Regions from separate parts of the Pseudomonas sp. ASL9 genome, predicted to be linked through region 2. Evidence: predicted binding sites of a transcription regulator. Region 2 holds the regulator's gene; the other holds the start of a gene.
What was found. The regulator FliA, encoded in region 2, starts transcription of late flagellar genes. The targets are predictions, from matches to a motif close to CTAAAGTTTNNNNNNNNNNNGCCGNTAA.
Positions count from the first base shown of each region.

Region 1 (14,824 bases), 120 kb from region 2:
CTCCGGGCCGCTGCAAGAACCGATTGAAAAAGCCATTCAAACGTCTGACCTGACCGTCGCTTCGGTCCTGTCTGGCAACCGCAACTTTGAAGGCCGCGTCCATCCACTGGTAAAAACCAACTGGCTGGCCTCCCCGCCGCTGGTCGTGGCTTACGCCTTGGCCGGCAGTGTACGCATCGATATCAGCCGCGATCCACTGGGCGTAGGCTCGGACGGCAAGCCGGTTTACTTGCGCGATATCTGGCCAAGCCAGAAGGAAATCGCCGCAGCGGTGGAAAACGTCAACACCGCCATGTTCCATAAGGAGTACGCCGGGGTATTCGCCGGTGACGCGCAATGGCAAGCCATTGAAGTACCGCAGGCGGCGACGTATGTCTGGCAGGATGACTCTACCTACATCAAGCATCCGCCCTTTTTTGACGGCATCGATGGCCCACCGCCGGTGGTCGAAAATGTATCGGGAGCACGCATCCTGGCGCTACTCGGCGACTCGGTGACCACCGACCACATCTCCCCCGCAGGCAATATCAAAGCCGACAGCCCCGCAGGCCACTACCTGAGCGAAAAAGGCGTAGAGCCACGGGACTACAACTCCTACGGTTCTCGTCGCGGCAACCATGAAGTCATGATGCGCGGCACCTTCGCCAACATCCGCATCCGCAACGAAATGCTCGGGGGCGAAGAAGGGGGTAACACCCTCTATGTGCCGACCGGCGAAAAACTGCCGATTTACGATGCTGCCATGCGCTATCAAGCCGACGGCACGCCACTGGTGGTGATCGCCGGGCAAGAATATGGCACGGGTTCAAGCCGTGACTGGGCGGCCAAGGGCACCAACCTGCTGGGGGTCAAAGCCGTGATAGCCGAAAGCTTCGAGCGAATTCACCGCTCCAATCTGGTGGGCATGGGCGTATTGCCGCTGCAGTTCAAGGGTGGTCAGAACCGCAAAACGCTGAAACTGACCGGTAACGAAAAAATCGACATCACCGGCCTGACCAACGCTGAACTGCAGCCTGGGATGAGTTTGAAGCTGAACATCACCCGTAACGACGGCAGCCACGAGACCCTTGAGGTGCTATGCCGGATCGATACGTTGAATGAGGTTGAGTACTTCAAGGCAGGAGGGATTTTGCATTACGTGCTGCGGCAGTTGATTGCTTCTTAGCGGATCAGGCCTGTCCGTCGTTCAACCCTCTCTCACAGAAACCTGTGTGTTTCTGTGAGAGACCTACCCGATATTTGATTGCACATTACTATCATGATCAAATGCCTGCGCCTGTCAGGGCCCTACGACTCGTCGGTCATTTTAGAAACCTGCTTAATTTATCAGCGCTTTGGTCGATAACTCGCTAAAGCCCAGCGGACTCGAAGCTCATGCGTAATAACCAGCCCATCACCCAACGCGAACGGACGTTTCCCGCGCAACAGCGGTTGATCTCCACCACCGACGCCAAGGGCGTGATCACCTATTGCAACGAGGCCTTCGTTGAGATCAGTGGTTATTCCGCAGAGGAGCTGGTTCGAGCACCGCACAATATCGTCCGACACCCCGACGTGCCCTCCGCGGTTTTCGGCCACATGTGGGCCACCCTCAAGCAGGGTCAGCCGTGGATGGGGATCGTCAAAAACCGCTGCAAAAGCGGCGACCACTACTGGGTCAACGCTTATGTCACGCCGATGTATGAAAATAATCAGATCGTGGGTTATGAGTCGGTGCGGGTCAAACCTACCGCCGAACAGATCCGTCGTGCGGAAGCGTTATACAAACGTATCAATAACGGAAAATCGGCGGTTCCTCGTCGGGACAAATGGTTACCTGTACTGCAGGACTGGGTGCCCTTCATCCTGGTGAGCCAATTAAGCTTCATGATTGGCGCCTGGCTCAACTCCAATTGGGGCTTCGCCCTCGCCGCTGGGTTGTCAGTCCCCCTAGGGCTACTCGGTTTGAGCTGGCAGCAGCGTGGTACCAAGCGATTGTTGCAATTGGCCGAACAAACCACCTCCGACCCACTGATCGCCCAGATGTACACCGACAGCCGTGGGCCGCAGGCGCGTCTGGAAATGTCGATCCTCAGCCAGCAAGCCCGCCTGAAAACCTGCCTGACCCGCTTGCAGGCCACCGCCGAACACCTGAACGAGCAGGCCCGACAATCCGACACCCTCGCCCACGCCAGCTCCGATGGGCTTGAGCGTCAGCGCGTCGAGACCGAGCAAGTGGCCACCGCCGTCAACCAGATGGCCGCCACCACCCAAGAAGTCGCCAACCACGTGCAGCGCACGGCCGATGCCACCCAGCAAGCCAACGAACTGACTCGTCGCGGCCGTGATATCGCAGGCGAAACCCGCGAAGCGATTCAGCGCCTGTCCACCGCCGTCGGCGAAACCGGCCTGACCGTGACGCAACTGGCCAAAGACAGCAACGAAATCGGCAGCGTGGTCGATGTCATTAAAGGCATCGCCGACCAGACCAATCTGCTGGCCCTAAACGCCGCGATTGAAGCGGCACGCGCCGGAGAAATGGGCCGAGGTTTCGCAGTGGTCGCCGATGAAGTTCGTCAACTGGCGCAACGCACCACCGAATCCACCGGGCAGATTCACAGCCTGATCGCCAAACTGCAAAAGACCGCCAACAACGCCGTGCAAACCATGGACGCCGGGCACCGTCAGGCCGAAGAAGGCGTTGCTCGGGTTCTGGAAGCCGACAAAGCACTGATCGGTATCAGCGACGCTGTGGCCAACATTACGGACATGACCACCCAAATCGCCGCCGCCACCGAAGAGCAAACCGCCGTCGCCGAGGAAATCAGCCGCAAGATCGCCACCATCGCCCAACTGGCCGATAAAACCTCCGACGAAGCCCGCCGCTCGGCAGTGCTGAGTGAAGAGCTGACCAGCACCGCGCACTCCCAGTACTCGCTGGTGGAACGATTTAATCGGTAATAATTGATGGCGTTATAAGGAACCCCAACAGGCTTTGTTTGTTGGGGTTTTTTATTGGGTGGGGTTTAACACGCTGTAGGATGTTTCTGAAATAACGTAGCAAGTTCATTTATTTTCCGCAAACCTTTTCAAGGTTTTCTTACGAAGAGGGTTGACAGCTCTTACGGAGTTCTATTAGTTGATTTGAAGGTAGAGAACCCAATAGTTAATTACCACCCGCAGTGGGATTTCCTGTCTCTGCCCAACACAATCAATCAATAGCGGCGTAGCGGGTAATACCCGCTCATGCCGCAAGGAGTTTATAAAAATGAACAACGAACGTAAATACGGACTAAGTGCGCCTGTCGTGCCCGTCGCAGATATCGACGGCCTTATTAAAACTGTGGATCTTGAAAGTGATGTCGTCGTTCGCTTCCATGTTTGGCAGGGAGCAGAACAGCGCGATAGCTATCAACTATTACTGAATGGTGAACTCGTCGGCAGCATGGAAAGCTTTCCGAGTCCGCCCCCGGAAGTCGGTACTGAACTCAACTTACTCATCCACGTAGACAAGCATCTCAAGGAAGATGGGATATACACTGTTGGCTACAGAACAATCGGTTTTCCAGGCGAAACAGCTGGCGACTCTGCTCTCTCATACATCCAAGTCGACCGCACCCCACCCGGCGCAACCCTGCTCGCCCCCATGATCTTCCCGGACGTCACCTTGGACGAAACCCTTACCGGTACGGTCCCTGGTTACGCTGGCATGCAAGCTGGCGATGTCATCCAGACAGTGTGCAATGGCACTGAGGGACCGTCCCACACGGTCCAGGTAGAAAACCTGACGATTGCCCCTGTAAAAATGCAACTCTATCGTCCATTTCTGCAAGGGCTGGACAGCAATCAAGTAACAATTGGTTACTTTGTCACTGATCGCGCAGGCAATATTTCCATCACCTCGAAAACTGTAACCTTAACGTTGCAACCCTAAAATAACGCCTAGTCGCTCAGCCCAAAAAACCCTGATAGATGTTCTATCAGGGTTTCTTTTTTCCAGAAGCAAGTAACTTCCTTTATGCTCGTAGGAATTAACCAAAATTTGTAGGCAAGCTCCTACACACTATTGATTTACTGACTATCCGAACGGACCATCCTCTTGACAAATTAACGCACACTCTATTACGTCGACACGCATAAAATTAAAACTAGCGACTCACACGCCGCATCAATTTTTCACACTATGAAATCAATGGCAGAAAACTCAGTGACAACCGTGCTACCTTCTAGCCACGCCGCAGCCTCGTCACACAAAGCAATGTAATTTTTCAGGAATAAATCACCATTGCAGCTTATAAATCTAGTGCTGCAGAACTATCAACGTTTACGTCCGCACTCTAAGGAGCATTGAATATGGATGATCAGAAGCCACCTGGCTCTCCTCCCTTCAACCCTAAAAAGCCCAAGACGAAGGGTCATCGTCCGGCTCGGCGAGACAGCCCCAGCAAGCCCGGTGCGCCTCAGGGCTCTCAACCGACCGCTGAACATTCGGGCGGCGCTCAGGAGCCCCCATCAACCGGGGAAATGGCCTTTAACTACGTCCACGCACTTCGGGCTGAAGATAGCCCAGCGGATGTGCTTGCGGTCCTGATTTCCGCCGACCTGGGGCCACCCTTTCTGGAAGAGGGGTTCAATCCTCAGTCGATCTCAGAGGCACAGATGAGGGCCGGCATCACGGTACTGATACCGGGTTGTCCCCACTTGAAACCCGGTGATGAATTCAACCTGCTTTGGGGCAGCAAAATCTACCCCAACCAGACGCTGAATGAAGAAACCATCAACGATCCAATCATGGGTATGCGGTGGGTGTCGTACAGTGTCTATGATGCTATCCCACAGGGCAAAGTCGACGTATGTTACGACGTCAATCGCGATGGACAACGGATTGGCACCTCCGCAATTCTCCATGTGAATCTACACAGCTGTTACAGATCCGGCGAAAAACAACGCAACCGAGGACGGTCCGTCAAACGCAGACAGCGGAGGCGGCCGCCGCCACAGTAATAGTGGTGTGAAGAAAAAAACCGGTGAGCGATCACCGGTTTTTTTTACACATAGGGCTTCAGAACCACGAAGCGATTGGATTCACCCCGTCAAAAAGCAAACCGCACACCCACATTCGCCCCCCACGGCTGCTCAACATTATTGCCCTTCATGTAGTCGAAGTCGGCATGCACTTGCAGGCGCTTCGACAGCGATACCGCCACCCCAGCACCCAACTCGGCACGCGACCCGAACAGGTCATTGTTGAAACGGGTGTCGTTGACCGTCACCTCGTTGCTGCGCGCAAACTCGTGAGCAACAGCGACACGCACATAGGGCTGAAGTACACCACCGTCCTTGAGCGCAATGTTACGACCGACCGAGGTACCAACCTTGCCCAAAACTGACTGAGTGCGGCTGTTCTTCGCCTCCAGGCCATTGTCCAGGGTGTAATGGTCGCCATGAATCACCACGGCCGCCATCTGCGCAAAGGGTTCAAAGAAAAAGTCATCAGCCAGCTTGATGTGCTTGCCGACTTCCACCGACCCACCGATACCCGTATTTGTGTAATCGCCCTTGGCTTTGGTCTGGTCGCTCATCGCCACCTCAGACTCGTTGTGGAATTTGTTGAGCTTGAGCACACCATCAACGTAATAGTCCTCCTCCAACAGCCAGGTACCGTAAGCGCCGACGTAGTAGCTGTCGACATTGCCTGACGTACCACGACTCAAGTCCAGGTCAGACTTGCTGTAGCCACCGAGCAAACCGATCAGCAACTGACCGTTACTCACCGGAACCGGCGCATCCGCACCGAACGACATCCCGCTCTGCTTCTGCTCATAGTCGACACCTGCACCTGTCGTGGCGTTGAAGCGATTGCCATACGCCCGAATCCAGCCGCCACCCTCGCCGCTGGTACGCACTTCACCCATGCGGCTACGCAAGGTGGTCAATTCACTCATCCAGATATTTGGTGCAGCGTTGAATAACGCCAGCGCACTCTGCGTCGAGGGGCTGATGGTTTTGCCCGCACCGACGATAAACCAGTCGTTACCCTGTTTTTCCAGTTCGTAGGAATAGGCGCCCAAATCCACCCGATTGCCCAGCAAGTTGAATTGCGCATCACCGCCTTCGGTGTGGACCACCTGCAATGGCTGAATATCGGGCGACACGGGTTCAACGCCTGTGTTTTTCACCTTGAGTGTGAAGTCGCCATTGGCCTGCCCATTGACCTCCAATAAGTCACCGACACTAGCATCCAGATCGATGCTCATGGCAAATGCACCGCTACCGGACAACTGCCCCAGCGACAACGTATGAAACCCGTCCGCACCAAAGCTCACCCCGCCGCCGTTGAGGCTCAATGTTTTGACTGCGTTATCACCCACCATCTGCCACTGCGCACCGGAATTGATCGACAAATTATTGCCGTTGATCACATCACCGGTGAGGTGTGCATTGTTTTGCAGGATGACATTCAGCGTGCTGGTGTCATCGGCAACAAGATTGCCGGTCAGGGTGCTGTTGTCGACGGTGAATTTTACGGTGCTGCCTCCGTCGACTTCCAACAGATTGCCGTTACCGGATAAGAGGGTTGAATGGTTTTGGATCGTAATACTGGCAAGTGCACTTATATCGGTTATTGTTCCTACACTGATTGCGGCACCGGCCAACCCTTCAATAATTGAATGATCGACGACCGCTTTAGTTTCTTGATCAAATCCGGTGCCAGTTACTCCTTCGGAACCATCGATAATACGAAGCCCATTCAGTTCGCCACGAACTTGACTGTTACCCTGAACAGTCAGCTTACTGCTTCCCGCACGAATACCAAACCCCCCATCCTCGTCAGACTTATAGCCTGTCACGCGAACATCATCGATAACCAGCGAGCTGTAAGCCCCTAATGACGCTCCTCTGCCGGCTCCTGTAATTTCGCTGCCGCTGACAAATGCTGAAGAGCCAGGATTTATAGCGTCGTGACGAGCAACAAGAAACAAACCAGCGCCGCTATCATTACGAACCACCGACTGGTTGATTTTCACGATACTGTCTGATACGTCGATACCAGCAGTCACCGTGCTGGAATTGACATTGACAGTGGAACCAAAAGCCCTGATGACATTGGCCACGGCGTTATCGACGAGGTTAAGGGTTCCTCGGTTTTGCACCGTATATGAATCTGGTGGAATAGAGCCGTCAATTGTTACCTGCCCACCATCAATCAGTCCCTTTTCGATAGCTTTTTCATCGAGCATTATTTCGGCAGTTCCTGCCTGCGCGGCAAGCACCTGAAACCCCGATAAAGCGCCCATCGATACGACAATAATTTTCAGGCAGACATGACATACGGCGTTTCGATTTTTTTTGCTATCTAACATATTGCACTCCAAAACTATCAGAGCGGTAATTCTCTGCCATTAAGATCTATCCTCCACCGCCAAAGTCTCTCCCACGCGTAGGAAATCTCCTAAATTGACCCTGTAAACGACTTACAGCCGAATCACTGCCCAATTAAAATAGGTGTTATTTCGGCACTTTTATTTAACTGATTGTTGCCTAAACAAGGTCAATGCAAATGAGAGCCCGGCGAAAATAATTATTTACCACCTCGTATTGACATCTTTCAAAAAAACCGATTACGTCGAAGCCGGACATAGGGAATCTTATGCCAACATGTCAAGCACCATCAGACATAACTTATTAAATAGTACGCAGAGCACCTCCGTACTTAATAATACTAATTTGCGCCCATACAGATTGGCGCAACCCTATATACGAAGGAGATTCATCATGAAAAAGCAGCCTCAACAACCAGGCGTTATTCGTCGTAACCGGGCGAGCAACAACCTTCTTGAGTTGGACGCACCCAATGTAGCAGTTGCATTCCATGACGTAGATAATCCAGGATTGTTACCCATTAGCACCCTGAGCAGTCCAGTTACTGTAGACTTTAAGGTCTGGGCGGGTGCTCGACCGGGTTACAAGTATCAGTTAACTTGGGATCGTGAACTTCTTGGATCTGAAAATGAAATTTCAGATACAGACCAAGTAGGTGACACACTGACGCTTGAAGTCCCAGTTAATGCACTCACAGATGGCAACCATGACTTAGCTTATAGGACGTTTAATCCAGTCAGCCAAGTTGATAATTTTTCTGAAGTTTTCAAAGTAGTTATCGATCGAACTGCGCCGGGGGCACCGCAGCTAGCAACTATGGAGTTCCCGATCGAAGTTCAAAATGGTCTGACCTCGGCTGAACTCACCCAATTGGGCGACAAACTGGACGCTCAAATCGCTGGCTATACTGGCATGGCGAAGCATGATGAAGTCAAGACCTTCTGGGGTAGTCTTCAGGGGCCGAGCGCAATTGTAGACGCGGACGACATGGGGTTGAATAGAATAGTAGTTACGTTCACCCGTGATTTTTTGGAGCAAATTGGCAGCGACGAGGAAGCTGTCAAATACACTGTGACTGACCGTGCGGGTAACGTCTCAATTGACTCGGATATTACTTTGATCACCCTCCAACTGGAGGAACTGCCGACAGACTTTCCAGCGCCTATCATAGATCCTGCAGTAGGTGATCTGGTTGACAATGCCGAAGCACAAGTGGGTATCAAGGTTGATATCCCCCATTTTCCCGGGGCAAGCGGGCTCGATAATATCAAGCTGTATTGGGGGGATAACAATCCGATGCTGGTGGTAACACTGCCACCGGGAGACGAGAACGAAACTATTGTGCTATCGCTTCTCGTTCCTTATGAAACGATCAACGTCATTCCCGTTGGGACAGTGAATATCAAATACGAAGTATTCCGACAAGGTAAACTGATCGGGACCTCTCTCATTGATATCATCGACGTTTTTCTAACCCTGCCGATTCCTGAACCTCTAGATGCGCTGGTGATTCAAGGCACCAGCGTTGAAAGCCCGAATGTCACGGATAACTTTATCGACGAGGCCGACTATGAGCTAAATAGTCGCGCTGTCGTCGCCTGGACGTCAAACTTTAATATCAGTGACGATCTGAATCTGTATTGGGGTGAGCAAAAAAAATTGCAATGGTATCAAATCAGAGCTGGAGACATTACTGCCGCCAAAAGCCTTACCCTCCCCATCCCCAATGAAATAATGAAGGATCAAGGTACTGGTGCGGAAATCCCCGTGTATTTCACTGTCACTCGAAATAGCAACCCTAACCCGGCAAAAGCGCCGGTACAAATAGTAATCGTCCGCTCGAAAGAAGAGCTTCCGGGCGGGATCGATGGGTTGAGCGGTCCTACGTTTAAAACTAATTCCGTCGGCGTGGTAGGCCCTAATGAAAATCCGAACGGTGCCGACGTTACCATTGCGCCTTACGTAAACATAGACAACGATCAAAAACTTTTTTTCACCTTCAAAGGTTTTGACGACAATAACAACCCCATTTCGGCGGCCGATTATAGCAGTGCTCGTGAACTCGATGATTATGACGTCGCAAATGGCTATATGTTCACCATTCCACATAGAGTCTTACGCACTGTGTGCTCAGGATTTGGGGAAGCTTATTTCAGGGTTGAACCCGCCGTTGGTAGCAATCAAAGTCCGGCAAACTCCAGGCCCACCAGAGTACCGATCAATATGCTTGATTCGATTGAGATCACTTGCTCCATCTAGGCAATCAAGCGGGACTACTCCCGTAGCCTAACCGCATTACCTAACAGACCATTATCACAGTAAGGTGATCGGGAGATCAGCTGCACTCCCGCTTGCCTTGCTAATAATAACTAGCCTAATTAAAGGTATAAAAATGTCTAACTTCTCAGAAGAAAAAAATAAACAAACCACTGCTCTTAAAACGCCATATATCCCCGTCGCACTGACGGGCGGCCTTCTGCCAATTCACGTCCTTACCTCTCCGGTAATTGTCAACTTGGAGGTATGGGCAGGCGCCCGCCCACGGTATACTTATCAATTACTATGGAATAGCGTACCTATTGGTATCGAAAAAGAAATCCTTGACTCCGAAAACCCTGGCGACACACTAACACTTGAACTCCCTACAGAGTTACTCTTTGAAGGCCATTATAAATTAGCCTATAGAGTATTTAACCCCCTCAGCCAAGTAGCAAATAACTCTCCAGAAATCCCCATTGAAATTGACCTTACCGCCCCCGGCAACCCGCTCATCGCCGCCATGATTTTCCCTGCCAGCACGCAGGACGGACTGACTTCAACTGAGCTGGAAGAGCTAGGAGATGTGTTGGAAGCTGCTATCGCAAGCTACAGCGACATGAAGGAGGGTGATGTCATCCGCACCTATTGGGGAACTACTGAAGGTCCACCCGCTACCGTCGACAAAGACGACATGGGCCTCAAAAAAGTGACAATCCTATTCACTCGTGATTTTTTGCAGAACTTTGGCGATATCGAGGCTGGGGTTTATTACACCGTGACAGATCGCGCTGGTAATAAATCAAAGAACTCCGAACCCGTGATGGTCAAGCTATTGCTATCAGTGGTCACTCCGCTCCCTAATCCAAAGGTCAAGGAAGCCAAAGAAGATGGCACGCTCGACCCGGCTGACACCACGGTTGGTGCAACGGTAATCGTGGACGCCACCGCGAATCTGAAGCGTGGCGACGTGGTTTCGGTTACATGGCAAGGTCCGGTCAACAGTGATTTTAAAGAAAAAACTATTTCCGCCAGTCAAGCAGGCAAAGAGTTGTCTGTAATTTTTTCCGGAGCGTTGGTCGCAGTCAATGTCGGCCGTACGGTACAAGTCTCTTATATTGTTACGCGGGCGAGCGGAGTAGATCAGCCCTCAGGTCTACTCGAACTCCTCATTACAGCTGGCCTGTCCAACCTCGAAAAACCTAAAGTGCTCGGGGTGATCAATGATGCTCTCGCCCCCGAAACCGTCCCCGAAACCGGGGTCGTGGTCACCGTGCCGAGTTATACCGGCATGGCGGTTAAAGACAGCATTGTCGTAAAGTGGTCAGGTGGCCCGTCCCACATAACGGCACCTCAGGTCGTGGGTGTTGTGGGGGAGATCAACTTTACGGTGCCCACGTCCGTCGCTGTAGGCAGCGCGGGGAGTTCGGCCAGCGTCACGTATGAGGTAACGCGTAATGGCGCCGCCCCAGTGGTTTCCGCAGCCACGACCTTCAACGTGCAGGCATTGCTTCCAGCGTTGATTGTCGACACCTCGGACCTTGTGCTGAACGCTCGACACCTGCGCACCTCGGCCACTCCGGCTCATCCTCCTGCCGGGGCATTTGCACAGCGGTCGGCGACTGGAGGCGTAGCGCCTTACCGCTATGAATCCAGCGCGCCGAAGATTGCTGAGGTCGACGCAACGGGCCGAGTGGTTTCAGTCGGGAATGGCGATGCGACGATCACCGTTACTGACGACGGGGGTCAAAGCGTCAGCTATGGCGTGAAGACGTCCAATGTACTGACTTTCGTGTTGTTCTCATTTAATACCTACACGGAAAGCACCAAAGCCATCAGCAATGGTGGGGCCCATGTTCCTTCTTTGGGCGATTGGGGTGCTTTGCGCGCTAATTACGGTGGTGATCCAGGGTTAACCTATACAGGCGGGGGTCGATACCATCGCGCCTGGGCAACGGACGGCGCTGGCGTCGCGAAACGTTGGGCGATCTATCCTGAAGATGGCCGAAAGGAGGCACTCAAAGATGTCGGCTTTGGTGGGGATGCAGCCAATGGCTTCGGCATGAAAAGCTGATCTAACAACTAAGTTTCAAACGTCAGGCCTGTCTCGAGTAGAGACAGGCCTGACACTTTAAACGCGATGGCAGAAACGATTACCTCATCAAAAAATCCACCGTCGTACTAGCGGCCCCATCCAACGCGGCGTCATCGCTAATACCCGACGACTTCAACGGCTTCAAGTCATGATTACCCGTTGCCAGCCAATGAAGGGTTATCGCATCGGACAATTCATACCCCTCTACCACCTCCCGATTCCCCAGTGCATCCCTCTCCCCTTGCACAATCAACGTCGGCGTCTTCAACGCTGCCAAGTGCGCCACCCGAGGCTTCTCCGGTTTACCCACGGCATAAAACGGGTACCCAAGGCACACCAGCGCATCCGCGCCCAGTTCATCAGCCACCAGACTGGCCATCCGCCCGCCCATGGATTTTCCGCCGACAGCCAGGCACCCAGCGACGTGTGGTCGCACCTGGGCATAGACCTGCCGCCAACAGTCGAGCAATTGCGCTTGCGGATTGGGGGGACGTTTACGGCCATCGAGGCGTCGTTGGGCCATGTAGGGGAATTCGAAGCGCATGACGTTGATGCCCCGCACGGCAAGGCGTGCGGCCATATCGGTCATGAATTCGCTGTCCATGGGTGCACCTGCACCATGGGCCAGGATCAGGGTTGGCGACGTGTCATAAACCTTCTGATCAGCCAGACCCCATAACCAGCCATTAGTTCGCGCCAGTAGTTCACATTGATCCCCGTCAATACCGGTACTGTGCCCTTCTCTCATGCTTGCCTCGCTTTTGCTCAGTCTGCCTATAACTCGGTGCTATGACTCGGACCTCTGATCCGGACCATGCAAGATGGGAACACACCTAAATGACTACAACTAACAGTACCGCCTACAACTATAAGGTGGTCCGCCAATTCACCATTATGACGGTGGTATGGGGCATCGTCGGCATGGGGCTCGGCGTTTTCATTGCCGCGCAATTGGTTTGGCCTGAACTCAACTTCAACTTACCCTGGACCACGTTTGGTCGTCTGCGCCCACTGCATACCAATGCGGTGATTTTCGCGTTCGGCGGCTGTGCGCTGTTCGCCAGCTCTTACTACTCGGTGCAACGCACCTGCCAGACCACACTGTTCGCGCCGCGACTGGCGGCGTTCACGTTCTGGGGTTGGCAATTGGTGATTTTGCTGGCAGCCATTACCTTGCCGCTGGGTTATACCAGCTCCAAGGAATACGCCGAACTGGAATGGCCGATCGATATTCTGATCACCATTGTCTGGGTCAGCTATGCCATCGTGTTTTTCGGTACGCTGAAAAAGCGCACCACCAAGCACATCTACGTTGGCAACTGGTTCTTTGGGGCCTTTATCCTCACTGTTGCGCTTCTGCATCTCGTTAACAACCTCGAGATACCCATCAGCCTGACCAAGTCCTACTCGATATATGGCGGGGCGACGGATGCGATGGTTCAGTGGTGGTACGGACACAACGCGGTAGGGTTTTTCCTGACCGCAGGCTTTTTGGGGATGATGTACTACTTCGTACCCAAGCAGGCCGAGCGTCCGGTTTACTCTTATCGTCTGTCGATCGTGCACTTTTGGGCACTGATCACCCTGTACATCTGGGCAGGCCCGCACCACTTGCACTACACCGCGCTGCCGGACTGGGCTCAGTCACTGGGCATGGTGATGTCATTGATTCTGCTGGCGCCAAGCTGGGGCGGCATGATCAACGGCATGATGACGCTCTCAGGCGCGTGGCATAAGCTGCGTGACGACCCGATCCTGCGGTTCCTGGTCGTATCCCTGGCGTTCTACGGCATGTCGACCTTTGAAGGTCCGATGATGGCGATCAAGACCGTCAACTCCCTGTCCCACTACACCGACTGGACCATCGGTCACGTCCACGCCGGCGCTCTTGGCTGGGTGGCGATGATTTCCATTGGTGCGCTGTACCACATGATTCCGAAAATCTTCGGTCGACCAAAGATGCACAGTCTCGGCCTGATCAATGCCCACTTCTGGTTGGCAACTATCGGCACCGTGCTGTACATCGCCTCGATGTGGGTCAACGGTATCGCGCAAGGCCTGATGTGGCGCGCAGTCAACGAAGACGGCACCCTGACGTACTCGTTCGTCGAAACCCTGGTGGCCAGCCATCCCGGCTTTGTCGTGCGGCTGATAGGCGGCGCGATCTTCTTCAGCGGTATGTTGCTGATGGCCTACAACACCTGGCGTACCGTGCAGGCCTCTGTGCCTGCCGAAGCTGCCGCCGCAGCGCAGATGGCCTGAGGAGTTCGCCATGAAACACGAAACAATCGAGAAAAACGTCGGCCTGCTGATGCTGTTGATGGTGCTGGCCGTGAGCATTGGTGGCCTGACCCAAATCGTGCCGCTGTTCTTCCAGGACGTAACCAATAAGCCGGTCGAAGGCATGAAGCCCTACACCGCGCTGCAACTCGAAGGCCGCGACGTCTACATTGCCAACGGCTGTGTCGGTTGCCACTCGCAGATGATCCGTCCATTCCGCGCTGAAACCGAACGCTACGGCCACTATTCGGTAGCCGGTGAAAGCGTCTGGGACCACCCATTCCTGTGGGGTTCCAAGCGTACCGGGCCGGACTTGGCCCGTGTCGGCGGTCGCTACTCCGATGACTGGCAGCGCGCGCACTTGTACAACCCGCGCAACGTAGTGCCTGAGTCGAAAATGCCTGGCTATCCATGGATGGTGAACGAGCCGGTTGACAGCAGCCACACCGAAACCAAGCTCAAAGCCATGCGTACCCTCGGCGTGCCTTACACCGACGCCGACATCGCCGGGGCCGTTGAAACGCTCAAGGGCAAATCCCAAATGGATGCACTGATTGCCTACTTGCAGGTACTCGGCACCTCGATCAAGAGCAAGAGGTAAGTCATGAACATCGGAGACTTACGTGGTCTTGGCACGCTGGTGGTGGCAATAGCATTTATCGGGTTGGCCTTTTGGGTCTTCAACAATAAACGCAATTCGGACTTCGCTGAAGCGCGCATGGCGCCCTTCGCGGATGAACCGCTGTCATCTCCCGCTGAAGAACTATCTGTTGTGAAGCACCCTGTTGAGCGGAGTACCCAGCAATGACCACATTTTGGAGTACGTACATC
Region 1 covers NZ_CM155277.1:5,050,089-5,064,912, reverse strand. The annotation lists gene acnA (aconitate hydratase AcnA) at 1-1,165, shown strand, start outside; gene AC1ME2_RS23265 (methyl-accepting chemotaxis protein) at 1,375-2,940, shown strand; gene AC1ME2_RS23260 (hypothetical protein) at 3,248-3,913, shown strand; gene AC1ME2_RS23255 (hypothetical protein) at 4,333-4,983, shown strand; gene AC1ME2_RS23250 (autotransporter outer membrane beta-barrel domain-containing protein) at 5,073-7,343, opposite strand; gene AC1ME2_RS23245 (hypothetical protein) at 7,756-9,621, shown strand; gene AC1ME2_RS23240 (Ig-like domain-containing protein) at 9,755-11,692, shown strand; gene AC1ME2_RS23235 (alpha/beta family hydrolase) at 11,772-12,461, opposite strand; gene ccoN (cytochrome-c oxidase, cbb3-type subunit I) at 12,551-13,975, shown strand; gene ccoO (cytochrome-c oxidase, cbb3-type subunit II) at 13,986-14,594, shown strand; gene AC1ME2_RS23220 (cbb3-type cytochrome oxidase subunit 3) at 14,598-14,801, shown strand; gene ccoP (cytochrome-c oxidase, cbb3-type subunit III) at 14,798-14,824, shown strand, end outside.
Region 1: the regulator FliA is predicted to act here: its motif matches at 1,318-1,345, upstream of AC1ME2_RS23265 (methyl-accepting chemotaxis protein).

Region 2 (14,385 bases):
GCGCTGGCCAAGTTTTTCATCATTCTGATGGTGGCGTTGGCGGTACTGTCCAAGGACAAGGGTGCTCTGGTCTCTATCGCCCATGAGCCATTGGAGCTGGCGATCATTCATAGCGTGCAGGTGGTAGGCTGGAGTGCGTTGTGGATTGCGTGCGGGTTGATCATCATTGCTGCGGTGGATGTGCCGTTCCAGTTGTGGGAGAGCCATAAAAAGCTGTTGATGACCAAGCAGGAGGTGCGTGACGAGCACAGGGACAGCGATGGGCGGCCAGAGGTCAAACAGCGGATTCGTCAGTTGCAGCGCGAGATGTCCCAGCGACGAATGATGACGAAGATTCCCGATGCGGACGTGATTATTACCAACCCGACGCATTTTGCCGTGGCGCTCAAATACGATCCCGAGCAGGGCGGGGCGCCGCTGTTGTTGGCCAAGGGTAATGATTTTCTGGCATTGAAGATTCGAGAAATCGGCGCCGAGCACAACATCCTTCTTCTTGAGTCACCCGCTTTGGCGCGTTCGATTTACTACTCCACCGAACTGGACCAGGAGATTCCTGCCGGCCTGTACCTTGCCGTGGCGCAAGTGCTGGCGTACGTCTATCAGATTCGCCAGCATCGCGCAGGCAAGGGCAAGCGCCCGGACCCTTTGGGCGATATGCCGATCCCGAACGATTTGCGGCGTGATTCGTAGGTTTACCTGATACACCGCATCGCTCCTTTCGCAGCCTTCGGCAGCTCCAGCCAATGTCAGCTACAGTCCCGCAGGGACCCTATTTGCTGCGCGAGAGCGCGGCATCGCCTACAAAATTGCGCTGATTCCAATAGTTGGAAAGCTTCTTGCACTGACCTTGCTACGTCGCTTAATGGCGTCAAAAGTTTGGTCTAGCGGGCAGGAAAAGAATTGGTCGATCGCTCTCAATTAATCAACGCTGCGCGCAGCAATCTGGTTGGCCTGGGTCGTGGGCAACTGGGTGTGCCGCTGCTGCTGTTGGTCATGTTGGCAATGATGATGTTGCCGATGCCTCCATTTCTGCTGGATGTATTTTTCACGTTCAACATCGCGCTATCGATTGTTGTCCTGCTGGTGTGTGTGTATGCCCTGCGGCCGTTGGACTTCTCGGTATTCCCCACCATCCTGCTGGTTGCTACATTGCTGCGTCTAGCGCTGAACGTGGCGTCGACGCGGGTGGTCATGCTTCACGGTCAAGACGGCCACGCCGCTGCCGGTAAGGTGATTCAGGCCTTTGGCGAGGTGGTGATTGGCGGTAACTACGTCGTTGGTATCGTGGTTTTTGCGATTTTGATGATCATCAACTTTGTCGTTGTTACCAAGGGTGCGGGCCGAATTTCCGAAGTGAGCGCCCGTTTCACCCTCGACGCGATGCCCGGCAAGCAGATGGCTATCGACGCCGACCTAAACGCCGGCCTGATCGATCAGCCCGAAGCCAAGCGTCGTCGCCTTGAAGTCGCCCAGGAAGCCGAGTTCTACGGGTCAATGGATGGTGCCAGCAAATTTGTGCGTGGCGACGCCATTGCCGGCTTGTTGATTCTGTTCATCAACCTCATCGGGGGGGTGGCCGTCGGTATTTTCCAGCACAACATGTCATTCGCCGATGCGGGCAAAGTTTACGCGCTGCTGACCATTGGTGACGGTTTGGTGGCGCAGTTGCCATCACTGTTGCTGTCCACTGCTGCAGCGATCATGGTGACCCGTGCTTCCGGTTCGGAAGAAATGGGCAAACAGATCAATCGGCAGATGTTCACTTCGCCCAAAGCGCTGGCTGTGGCCGCAGGCTTGATGATGGTCATGGGACTGGTGCCAGGCATGCCGCATTTTTCCTTTCTCAGCCTGGGTCTGGTGGCTGCGGGTGCTGCGTACCTGATCTGGAAAAAACAGAGCATGATCAAGGTGAATGCGTTGCAAGAGGTCCAGCGCCAACAGGAGTTGCTGCCTTCGCCGACGCGTGTGCAGGATTCAAAAGAGCTGGGATGGGATGATGTTGCGCCAATCGACATGATCGGTCTGGAGGTGGGTTACCGCTTGATTCCGTTGGTAGATCGCAATCAGGGTGGTCAACTGCTGGCGCGGATCAAGGGCGTGCGCAAGAAGCTTTCCCAGGAGTTGGGCTTTTTGATGCCGACCGTGCATATCCGCGACAACCTCGATCTGGCGCCCAGCGCCTATCGTCTGACACTGATGGGCGTCACCTTGGCTGAAGCCGAAATTTACCCGGATCGCGAACTGGCGATCAATCCGGGGCAGGTCTTTGGTACGCTCAACGGGATCACCGCCAAGGACCCGGCGTTCGGTCTGGAGGCGGTGTGGATCGAAGTCAGCCTGCGCAGCCAGGCACAATCGCTCGGTTACACGGTGGTGGATGCCAGCACAGTGGTGGCGACACACCTCAATCAGATTCTGTACAAGCATTCTCATGAGCTGATTGGTCATGAAGAAGTGCAGCAATTGATGCAATTGTTGGCCAAAAGCTCGCCCAAGCTGGCTGAAGAGCTGGTGCCTGGTGTCCTTTCACTCTCGGCCTTACTCAAAGTATTGCAAGCGTTGCTGGCCGAACAGGTTCCGGTCAGGGATATCCGCAGCATCGCCGAAGCCATCGCTAACGCGGCACCTCGGAGTCAAGATACCGCCGCGCTGGTCGCTGCGGTGCGCATCGGATTGTGTCGCGCTATCGTCCAAAGCATTGTAGGCGCTGAGCCGGAGCTGCCTGTCATCACCCTTGAGCCAAGGTTGGAACAAATATTGCTCAATAGTCTTCAGAAGGCGGGTCAGGGTCAGGAAGAGGGCGTTCTTCTTGAGCCAAGCATGGCTGAAAAGCTCCAGCGTTCGTTGATTGACGCTGCCCAGCGCCAAGAGATGCAGGGTAAACCAGTGATTTTGTTAGTCGCAGGCCCGGTTCGCGCAATGCTGTCACGATTTGGGCGGTTGGCTGTACCGAACATGCATGTTCTGGCGTATCAGGAAATTCCTGACAATAAGCAAGTCACGATCGTCGCGACGGTGGGGCCCAACGGCTGAGGTAGGGAGTCATGCAAGTTAAGCGTTTTTTCGCCGCCGACATGCGTCAAGCCATGAAACTGGTTCGCGATGAGTTGGGCGCCGATGCGGCCATCATTGGTAACCGGCGGATTGCCGGTGGTGTAGAGCTGACTGCTGCGCTGGATTACAAGCTTTCTGCGTTGGCGCCACGTGTGCCGAACATCGAGCTCGAAGATGAGCTGCGCAAGACTCAATCACGCATTGTTTCAGCTCAGGCTGAACTCACCACCCGTGGTGACATCGACTCGTCAATCAATCGTCAGCTGTTCTCCGGTGTGCCGTTGACGGCAGCCGAGTCGCACATCGAGCCGACGTTCAGCGAACCGCCACGCCCAGCCGCTCCGGCCCCTGCCGTTGAGCCAGTCGGCGGGCAGCGCGCTTACGAGTCCATGCGTTTTGAATTGAATGGTTTGCGCGAACTGCTTGAAGTGCAACTCGGGTCGCTGGCCTGGAATCAACTGCAAGGCACCCGTCCGCAGCAGGCTAACCTGTGGCGTCGCCTGCAACGCGTCGGCCTGTCGGGACCTTTGTCCCGGGACCTGTTGGCGATGATCCCCGATATTGAAGAGCCCCGTCAGGCATGGCGCATGTTGTTGGCCCACTTGGCACGGATGATCGCAACCCCCGACGTCGAACCTCTGGAAGAGGGCGGGGTGATCGCCATGGTCGGTCCGGCAGGCATGGGCAAGACCACCACGCTGGCGAAACTGGCGGCGCGGTATGTCTTGAAATATGGTCCGCAACATATCGCGCTGGTGAGCATGGACAGCTACCGGATTGGTGCCCAGGAGCAATTGAAAACCCTGGGCCGAATCCTCAATGTGCCGGTCACCCACATCGATCCAGGCCAGTCGCTGGGTCAGGCGCTGGAGCCATTGCTGCGCAAGCGAGTGGTCTTGATCGACACTGCGGGCTTGCAGTCCAGCGACCCGGCACTGCGCATGCAGTTGGAAAGCCTCGCTGGGCGCGGGATCAAAGCACGTAATTATCTGGTGTTGGCAACTACCAGTCAGAAACAGGTTCTAACCGCTGCATACCACAGCTACAAGCGCTGTGGTCTGGCCGGCTGCATTCTCACCAAGCTGGATGAAACTGCCAACCTGGGTGAGGTGTTAAGCCTGGCAATCAGTCATGAATTACCGGTGGCCTACCTCACGGATGGGCCACGGATACCGGATGATTTGCACTTGCCGCGCCGGCACCAGTTGGTGAGTCGAGCGGTCAGTGTGCAAATGCAAGAAGAGCCGAGCGAGGAAGCTATGGCAGATATGTTCGCGGATCTTTATCACAGCCCGAACAAAAGGGTTGGGTAAAGCAAGACATTGGAATGTACCTACATCATGGTCTGCCAAGCATTGTTCACTCAACGAACGCGCAGCCAGTAATGTGGCCTCGGTCTAAGCAAGACAAGGTAAAAAATTAACATGGGCAGCATGCATCCCGTACAGGTTATCGCGGTGACCGGCGGCAAAGGTGGCGTCGGTAAGACTAACGTGTCAGTGAACTTATCACTGGCTCTGGCTGAACTCGGCCGGCGCGTCATGCTGCTGGATGCCGATCTGGGCCTGGCTAATGTCGATGTATTACTCGGCTTAACCCCAAAACGCACCCTCGCCGATGTCATCGAGGGGCGCTGTGAGCTGCGCGACGTGCTGCTTCAGGGGCCGGGCGGGATTCGTATCGTGCCGGCCGCGTCGGGCACTCAGAGCATGGTTCATCTGACTCAGGCGCAACATGCCGGGTTGATCCAGGCTTTCAGTGACATCGGCGATAACCTCGATGTACTGGTGATTGACACGGCTGCGGGCATCGGCGAATCGGTCGTCAGCTTCGTGCGCGCAGCCCAGGAAGTATTGCTGGTGGTGTGTGATGAGCCGACCTCGATTACCGACGCTTACGCACTGATCAAGCTGCTTAACCGTGATTACGGGATGAACCGCTTCCGGGTGCTTGCCAACATGGCGCAAAGCCCTCAGGAAGGCCGCAATCTGTTCGCCAAGTTGACCAAGGTCACGGACCGCTTCCTGGATGTCGCCTTACAATACGTCGGTGCAGTGCCTTACGACGAATGCGTACGCAAGGCCGTGCAGAAGCAGCGCGCCGTGTATGAAGCGTTCCCTCGCTCCAAGTGCTCGCTGGCGTTCAAAGCCATCGCCCAGAAAGTCGACACGTGGCCGTTACCGGCCAACCCGCGTGGGCATCTGGAATTTTTCGTTGAGCGGCTCGTACATCCGACGAGTGCGGGACCGGTGTTATGACAGCCAGCGGCTATCGCATGTACAGCAAGGCGTCCAAAGACTCCCAGTACGAGCTGATTGAGCGCTATGCGCCGCTGGTCAAACGCATCGCCTATCACCTGCTTGCGCGCCTGCCCGCCAGTGTGCAGGTCGAGGATCTGATCCAAGCGGGAATGATCGGTCTGCTCGAAGTCTCGACCAAGTACGACGCCACCAAGGGGGCGAGTTTCGAGACGTATGCCGGGATTCGTATTCGTGGCGCCATGCTTGATGAGGTCCGCAAGGGTGACTGGGCTCCTCGCTCGGTGCATCGCAATACACGCATGGTAAGTGACGCAATTCGGGCAATTGAAGCTAAAACGGGTCGTGACGCTAAAGATCACGAGGTTGCGGCCGAACTCCAATTGAGTCTCGATGATTATTACGGGATTTTGAACGACACCTTGGGCAGTCGGCTCTTCAGTTTCGACGATCTGTTGCAGGACGGCGAGCATGAAGGGTTGCACGAGGATGGCGCAAGCACTCAGCTTGAGCCGCTGCGCGATCTGGAAGATGAACGTTTCCAGATGGCGTTAGCAGATGCGATAGCCAATTTGCCAGAGCGTGAGCGATTGGTGTTGGCGCTGTACTACGACGAGGAGCTGAACCTCAAGGAAATTGGTGAGGTATTGGGGGTCAGCGAGTCGCGGGTCAGCCAGTTACACAGCCAGTGCGCAGCTCGTTTGCGAGGGCGTTTGGGAGAATGGCGAGCGCGTTGACAGGCAGTGAGTGGCCCTTGGTGGTTTCGCGCTATCTGTAAGCCGGCTGTGCAAAGCGTTGCGTGCGAAGAAGATAAGACTAGGCAGGAGTCGGTCGGTCAAGGTCCTATAGGACCTGCCATGCCAGCTCACGACCTGTTGGTTTACCAAGCCCGTCGTCGTTTTCGTGCAGCTGTTGTGTGCTGCGCCGGTTTTGATTGAACAGCGTATTCAGGTGCTGAGTGCGTTAAAGACTGCTTGGAGGTCGAATTGAACAAAAACATGAAAATCCTCATTGTTGATGACTTCTCAACGATGCGGCGGATCATAAAAAACCTGTTGCGTGACTTGGGGTTCACCAATACGGCTGAAGCGGACGACGGAACTACCGCGCTGCCGATGCTGCAAAACGGGAGCTTCGACTTTTTGGTGACTGACTGGAACATGCCGGGTATGTCCGGCATCGATCTGTTGCGCCACGTGCGTGCCGATGAACGCCTTAAACATCTACCGGTGTTGATGGTAACGGCTGAAGCCAAGCGTGATCAGATCATCGAGGCCGCTCAGGCCGGAGTGAACGGTTATGTGGTCAAGCCCTTCACAGCTCAAGTGCTGAAAGAAAAGATCGAAAAGATCTTCGAGCGCGTTAATAGCTGATGTTTGCCGTGAGGGCTCTATGGAGCACACAGATTCGTCATTGGGCGACTTCGAGTCGATCCTGAAAAAACACGCACACGAGTTGGTCAGTAGCCTTGAAAAAGGCCGGTTCGGTGATGCTGCGAAGTTGATTCATGAGCTTAACAAGGCCCGCGACAGTGGCCTGTATCAGGAGGTCGGCAAACTTACCCGCGAACTGCACAGTGCGATCGTCAATTTCCAGATTGACCCGAACACGCCGCAAGCCGAGGAAGTCTCGCAGATCAATGATGCCACCGAGCGCCTGTCCTATGTGGTCCGGCTGACCGAGGCTGCGGCCAACCGCACCATGGATCTGGTGGAATTCAGCACGCCACTGATGAGCGGACTCGGCGCCGATGCTGCCGCCTTGAGTGTCGACTGGGGACGCTTCATGCGTCGCGAAGTCGGTGCTGAAGAGTTTCGTGAGTTGGCCCGGCGTGTCGATGGTTTTCTGAAACGTAGCGAAAAGGAAACCCGAGAAGTGTCGGGCCATCTCAACGATATTCTGTTGGCTCAGGATTACCAGGACCTTACCGGCCAGGTGATCAAGCGCGTGACCCAATTGGTCACGGAAGTGGAAAGCAACCTGCTCAAACTGGTGCTGATGGCCAGCCAGGTCGATCGTTTTGCTGGGATCGAACATGACCATCAATCGATACGTGCAGAAAAAGATCAAGAAAAACATCTGTCTCAGGGTGAAGGTCCGCAGATTCATGCCGATAAGCGTGAAGACGTTGTATCCGGTCAGGATGATGTTGACGATCTGCTATCCAGCCTGGGCTTCTAGGTCGGTCGACGGTTAATTTTAGGGAGCACCCCAATGAGCTTCGGCGCCGATGAAGAAATCCTTCAGGATTTTCTAGTAGAGGCCGGCGAGATTCTCGAGCTATTGTCCGAGCAGTTGGTCGAGCTGGAAAGCCGACCAGATGATTCGGAATTGCTCAATGCAATTTTTCGCGGTTTTCACACTGTAAAAGGGGGCGCCGGCTTCCTCCAGCTCCACGAGTTGGTGGAGTGCTGCCACATCGCCGAGAACGTCTTCGACATCCTGCGTAAGGGTGAGCGTCGCGTCGACTCGGAATTGATGGACGTGGTCCTGGAAGCACTGGATGCGGTCAATGGCATGTTCACTGAAGTGCGTGAGCGCACTGAGGTGACTCCGGCTACGCCCGAATTGCTGGCGGCATTAGCCCGTTTGGCCGCGCCTGCGCCCGCCGCAGAGGTCGCGGCGGCTGTGCCCGTCAGTGTCGAAGAGCCACCTGCCGATCCCGCAGGCGACATCACTGATAACGAATTCGAACAACTGCTCGACTCGCTCAATGCCGTCAAGGCGCAGGCGGCCGCTTCAGCGGGTGCGCCAGCAGCGGTCGCATTGCCTGCGATTGACCCGAATGCCAGCGACGAGATCAGCGATGCTGAATTTGAATCACTGCTCGATCAGTTGCATGGCAAAGGCCAGTTCGCCGTCGATGTCACGCCTGCTCCGGTTGCTCCAGTGGCGGTGCTCACGGCTCCCGTCAGCAATGAAATTACCGATGACGAATTCGAAGCACTGCTCGATCAGTTGCACGGAAAAGGTTCGTTCGTAGCCGATGCACTGGAGCCTGCCGTCCTCGCTCCAGTGTCCGTCGCCAAGGCGCCTGCAAGCGCTGCGGGTGGTGATCAAATCTCTGATCACGAATTCGAAGCCTTGCTTGATGAGTTACACGGTAAAGGCAAGTTTGAGCCTGATGCTGTTGCGACAGTCGTTGCACCGGCGCCAGTCGTGGCTAAAGCCGCAGTAGCGCCTACGCCTGCGCTGGTCAGAGCTGTTGCGGCGGCTCCTGCTCCTGCTCCGGCCAAAGCGCCCGCGCTGGAGAAGCACGCAGTTTCCGAAGCCGAGACCACTGTGCGGGTCGATACCGCACGCCTCGACGAAATCATGAACATGGTTGGCGAGTTGGTGTTGGTGCGTAACCGCTTGGTCCGTCTGGGCCTAAACAGTGGCGACGAAGCCATGTCCAAGGCAGTGTCGAACCTTGACGTGGTGACGGCTGATCTGCAGACCGCAGTGATGAAAACCCGCATGCAGCCGATCAAGAAAGTCTTCGGGCGCTTCCCACGTCTGGTCCGCGACCTTGCACGTCAGTTGAAGAAAGAGATCAGTCTGGAACTGGTCGGCGAAGAAACCGACCTGGACAAAAACCTGGTCGAGGCGCTGGCCGATCCGCTGGTCCACTTGGTACGCAACGCCGTCGACCACGGCATCGAAACCCCGGAAGAGCGCGCAGCTGCGGGCAAGCCCCTGTGCGGTCGGGTGATTCTGGCGGCCGAACAGGAAGGCGACCACATCCTGCTGTCGATCTCCGATGACGGCAAGGGAATGGATGCCAATGTCTTGCGCGCCATCGCTGTGAAGCGCGGTGTGATGGACAAGGATGCCGCCGACCGCCTGACCGAAACCGATTGTTTCAATCTGATTTTCGCGCCGGGTTTCTCGACCAAGACTGAGATTTCCGACGTGTCCGGGCGTGGCGTGGGCATGGACGTGGTGAAAACCAAGATTGCCCAGCTCAACGGCTCGATCAACATTTATTCGACCAAGGGCCAGGGTTCGAAGATCGTCATCAAGGTGCCGTTGACCCTGGCGATCATGCCGACCCTGATGGTGATGCTTGGCAATCAGGCGTTTGCCTTCCCGCTGGTCAACGTTAACGAGATCTTTCACCTTGATCTCTCGCGCACCAACGTCGTCGATGGCCAGGAAGTGGTTATCGTGCGTGACAAGGCCCTGCCGCTGTTCTATCTCAAGCGTTGGTTGGTCGCCTCGGCTGCTCACGAAGAGCAGCATGAGGGGCACGTAGTGATCCTGTCGGTTGGCACACAACGCATCGGTTTTGTCGTCGATCAGTTGGTGGGCCAGGAAGAAGTCGTCATCAAGCCGCTGGGCAAAATGCTGCAGGGAACGCCGGGTATGTCGGGTGCCACCATTACCGGTGACGGTCGGATTGCCTTGATTCTCGATGTACCAAGCATGCTCAAGCGTTACGCCGCGCGGCGTATTTGATTCTGGGGCTGCAGGTCGCCTTTGGCGCCTGCGGCACCTAACGGAGTGTTTATGGCAGTTAAGGTCCTGGTGGTGGATGATTCAGGTTTCTTCCGCCGCCGCGTCTCGGAAATTCTTTCTGCGGACCCGAATATCCAGATAGTCGGCACGGCGACTAACGGCAAGGAAGCTATCGAGCAAGCGCTGGCACTCAAGCCTGATGTGATTACCATGGATTACGAGATGCCGATGATGGATGGCATCACGGCAGTGCGTCATATCATGCAGCGCATCCCGACACCGGTCCTGATGTTTTCCTCACTGACCCATGAGGGCGCCCGAGTCACGTTGGACGCGCTGGACGCTGGTGCGGTCGATTTTCTGCCCAAAAACTTCGAAGATATCTCGCGCAACCCTGAAAAGGTCAAACAGCTGCTGTGCGAGAAAATTCACACTCTCTCGCACAGTAACCGTCGTTTCACCGGTTACAGTGCTCCGGCGCCGCAGGCCGCCCCATCGGGTACGGGCTCCGCGCCGACCAAAACCAACACCTTGAGTGCCGGGTCTGCGACGTCCCGTGTGTTACCGACTCGATCGGCGCCTTTACCGGCAAATACTTCCTCGACGCACTTGCCAACGCATGCTTCGCCCGCCCCCAAGCGCAAAGCCTACAAGCTGGTGGCAATCGGTACCTCAACCGGTGGTCCGGTGGCGTTGCAGCGAGTGTTGACGCAACTGCCCGCTAACTTTCCGGCACCTATCGTCCTGATCCAGCACATGCCGGCAGCGTTCACCAAGGCGTTTGCCGAGCGCCTGGACAAGTTGTGTCAGATCAGCGTCAAAGAAGCCGAAGACGGTGATATTTTGCGTCCGGGTCTGGCATTGCTGGCCCCTGGCGGCAAACAAATGATGATCGATGGTCGCGGCGCGGTGAAGATCCTACCCGGCGACGAGCGCTTGAATTACAAGCCCTGCGTGGATATCACCTTCGGTTCAGCGGCCAAGTCCTACGGTGACAAAGTTTTGGCGGTAGTGCTGACTGGCATGGGTGCCGATGGCCGCGAAGGCGCGCGTCTGCTCAAGCAGGGCGGCAGCCATATATGGGCGCAGGATGAGGCGAGTTGCGTGATTTACGGCATGCCCATGGCCATCGTCAAAGCCGAGCTCGCGGACGCTGTGTACAGCCTGGATGAGATTGGCAAGCATTTGGTTGAGGCCTGTCTCTGATGGATGTACTGAGTCTTATTGGGATCATCCTGGCCTTTGTTGCCATTATTGGCGGCAATTACCTGGAAGGCGGGCACTTGAGCGCATTGCTCAATGGTCCGGCGGCCTTGATCGTACTGGGCGGCACCCTCGCTGCTGCGTTGCTGCAGTCTCCCATGAGCTCTTTCATGCGAGCCCTGCAGATTGTTGGGTGGATTCTGTTCCCTCCACGTATCGACCTGCCGGGCGGGATCGACCGTGTCGTCAACTGGAGTCTGACTGCGCGCAAGGAAGGTCTGCTCGGGCTTGAAGCCATAGCAGACGCGGAGTCCGACAGCTACTCGCGCAAAGGCTTGCAATTGCTGGTCGATGGTGCTGAACCCGAAGCGATTCGCAGCATTCTGGAAGTGGATTTCATGACCCAGGAAACGCGCGATACTCAGGCGGCCAAGGTTTTCGAAAGCATGGGTGGCTACGCGCCGACCGTTGGCATCATCGGCGCGGTCATGGGCTTGATTCATGTGATGGGCAACCTTGCGGACCCGAGTCAGCTGGGTAGCGGGATTGCTGTGGCATTCGTTGCGACCATTTATGGGGTGTCGTCAGCCAACCTGATTTTGCTGCCGATCGCTAACAAACTCAAAGCCGTCGCCCTGCGTCAGTCGCGTTATCGCGAAATGTTGCTCGAAGGCATTTTGTCCATCGCCGAGGGCGAGAACCCACGCTCGATCGAGTTGAAGCTGCAAGGTTTCATGGAGTGATGCAATAGTCATGGCCCGCCGTCGCCGCCCCGAAGAGCATGAAAACCATGAACGTTGGCTGGTGTCCTACGCGGACTTCATCACCTTGCTGTTCGCTTTTTTTGTGGTCATGTATTCGATTTCATCGCTCAACGAGGGCAAGTACAAGGTGCTATCGGAGGCTTTGAACGGTGTGTTCAGCGATGCCGAGCGCAGTGTCAAACCGATTCCTATTGGTATCGACCGCCCCCTGACAGTCAGGCCCGCAGAGCCGCTGATCAAGGACAGCGAGGAGGTCGACGCGGGCTTGTCGCCAAACTCGACTGACCCGCTGCGTGCGATTGCGAGCGACGTGCGCGATGGCTTTGGCGATTTGATCAAGTCCAATCAGTTGACGGTCCGCGGCAACGAGTTGTGGATTGAGATCGAGCTCAACTCCAGCCTGTTGTTCGGCAGCGGCGATGCCATGCCCAGTGACACTGCGTTCAATATCATCGAGAAGGTCGCGAAGATTTTGCGTCCCTTCAACAATCCTGTGCACGTTGAAGGTTTTACCGATGATCAGCCGATCAGCACGTCGCAGTACCCGACTAACTGGGAGCTGTCGTCGGCTCGGGCCGCGAGCATTGTTCGCATGCTGGCCATGGACGGGGTCAGCCCTGCACGCATGGCGTCAGTTGGGTATGGTGAATTCCAGCCGGTGGCCTCTAATACGACCGCCGAAGGTCGTGCCCACAATAGGCGCGTGGTTCTGGTGATTTCACGCAATCTGGAGGTACGCCGCAGCCTTACAGGGACAGGCACCGCCAATGCAACACCTGATGCCGCATTGAGGCGTGCTGGCACACAAACTGCACCGACGCAGGGTACGCAGCTGGTACGTGGGAAGGCCGTCAATTCTCCGTCACCCGTCTTATAGTCAATTCTCGGTATGGCCAACGCCATGTCGGGAGGAAAAAGCACAATGAGAGTCTGGGCAGTAGCCAATCAAAAGGGTGGCGTCGGTAAGACCACTTCCTCTATCGCTTTAGCCGGTCTGCTGGCGGAGGCGGGCAAGCGCGTGGTCATGGTCGACCTCGACCCCCATGGGTCCATGACCAGCTACTTCGGGCATAACCCGGATACGCTGGAGCACAGCGCCTACGATCTGTTCCTGCACAAAGGTGTGGTGCCTGAGGGCCTGCCTGGCCAATTGCTGTTGCCCACCAGTGATGAACGTATTTCCCTGATGCCATCCAGCACGGCGCTGGCTGTGCTGGAGCGCCAGTCTCCGGGCCAAAACGGCCTGGGCCTGGTGATTGCCAAAAGCCTGTCACAGCTGTGGCAGGATTTCGACTACGCCATCATCGACAGTCCGCCGCTACTGGGCGTGTTGATGGTCAATGCTTTGGCGGCCAGTCAGCAGTTGGTCATTCCTGTGCAAACCGAATTCCTTGCCGTGAAGGGTCTTGAACGCATGGTCAGTACGCTGGCGATGATCAATCGTTCGCGCAAACAGGCGCTGCCTTACACCATTGTTCCGACCTTGTTTGATCGTCGCACGCAGGCGTCCATGAGCACCTTGAGGATGCTGCGCGATGGCTATCCGGACAATATCTGGAAGGCTTATGTGCCAGTGGATACCCGCTTGCGCGATGCCAGCCGAGCCGGGCTGACACCTTCGCAGTTCGACAGTAAAAGTCGGGGCGTAGTGGCTTATCGGGCGTTGCTTAAAGATCTGCTTTCCCAGCAACTCGTTGCTCAGGTCGCTTGAGGTGTTTGTACTCGACTCGCCGACAGATTCAAGTCGGGTGCCGGCGCAGCCGATAACGATAAACAGTGAAGGTTATTTCTACGGGATTTATGTATGGGCACCCTTATGAGCCGCCCTGTCGATATCGCAACACGGCCACAGTTAGCGCTGCAGTCTTATCTGGATGCCCTGCTTCAGGACGCGACAGAAGAGCAGGCGCTCAGTTCCAGCCTGGACGAGTTCGAAGCCGCAGTGCTTGAGGAGCAGGCCCGCGATGCTGTAGTTCGCGTGGTGCTCAATCCGCGGGTGGTTGCGGTTGCCGCACCTGCGCCGGTTGCCGTTATCGCCAAAGTTGCGGTGCCGGCGCCCGTTTTAGAGCGGGTTGAGACGCCGTTGGTGACCGTGGTCGAGCCCGTGGTGGAGGTGCATCTGCCCGCCAGCCATCGCACTCCACCGCCGTTGTCCACTGACGGTAGACCTGCTTGGGCTGCGGAGCCATTCGAGTGCCTGTTATTCGATGTCGCCGGGCTGACCCTGGCCGTGCCGCTGGTGTGTCTGGGTTCGATTTATTCACTGGCTGGACAGGAGTTGACACCGCTGTTTGGTCAGCCGGACTGGTTTCTCGGCATTCTGCCCAGCCAGACCGGAAACCTGAAAGTGCTTGATACCGCGCGTTGGGTCATGCCGGATCGCTACCGTGATGACTTTCGTCAGGGCCTGCAATACGTGATCTCGGTTCAAGGCTACGAGTGGGGGCTGGCGGTGCATCAGGTCAGTCGCTCGTTGCGCCTGGACCCGAACGAAATCAAATGGCGCACCCATCGCGGCCAGCGTCCCTGGCTGGCGGGCACGGTGATCGAACACATGTGCGCGCTGTTGGATGTTTCCGAATTGGCCGAGCTGATAGCCAGCGGCGCGGTCAAGAAAATGCACACCATCAAATAATCATAGGGCGGCGCAAAGCACCGTCTGCACA
Region 2 covers NZ_CM155277.1:4,928,718-4,943,102, forward strand. The annotation lists gene flhB (flagellar biosynthesis protein FlhB) at 1-690, shown strand, start outside; gene flhA (flagellar biosynthesis protein FlhA) at 901-3,033, shown strand; gene flhF (flagellar biosynthesis GTPase FlhF) at 3,045-4,367, shown strand; gene fleN (flagellar synthesis regulator FleN) at 4,479-5,312, shown strand; gene fliA (RNA polymerase sigma factor FliA) at 5,309-6,049, shown strand; gene AC1ME2_RS22710 (chemotaxis response regulator CheY) at 6,311-6,685, shown strand; gene AC1ME2_RS22715 (protein phosphatase CheZ) at 6,705-7,493, shown strand; gene AC1ME2_RS22720 (chemotaxis protein CheA) at 7,527-9,752, shown strand; gene AC1ME2_RS22725 (protein-glutamate methylesterase/protein-glutamine glutaminase) at 9,804-10,958, shown strand; gene AC1ME2_RS22730 (flagellar motor protein) at 10,958-11,698, shown strand; gene motD (flagellar motor protein MotD) at 11,709-12,596, shown strand; gene AC1ME2_RS22740 (ParA family protein) at 12,642-13,430, shown strand; gene AC1ME2_RS22745 (CheW domain-containing protein) at 13,536-14,354, shown strand.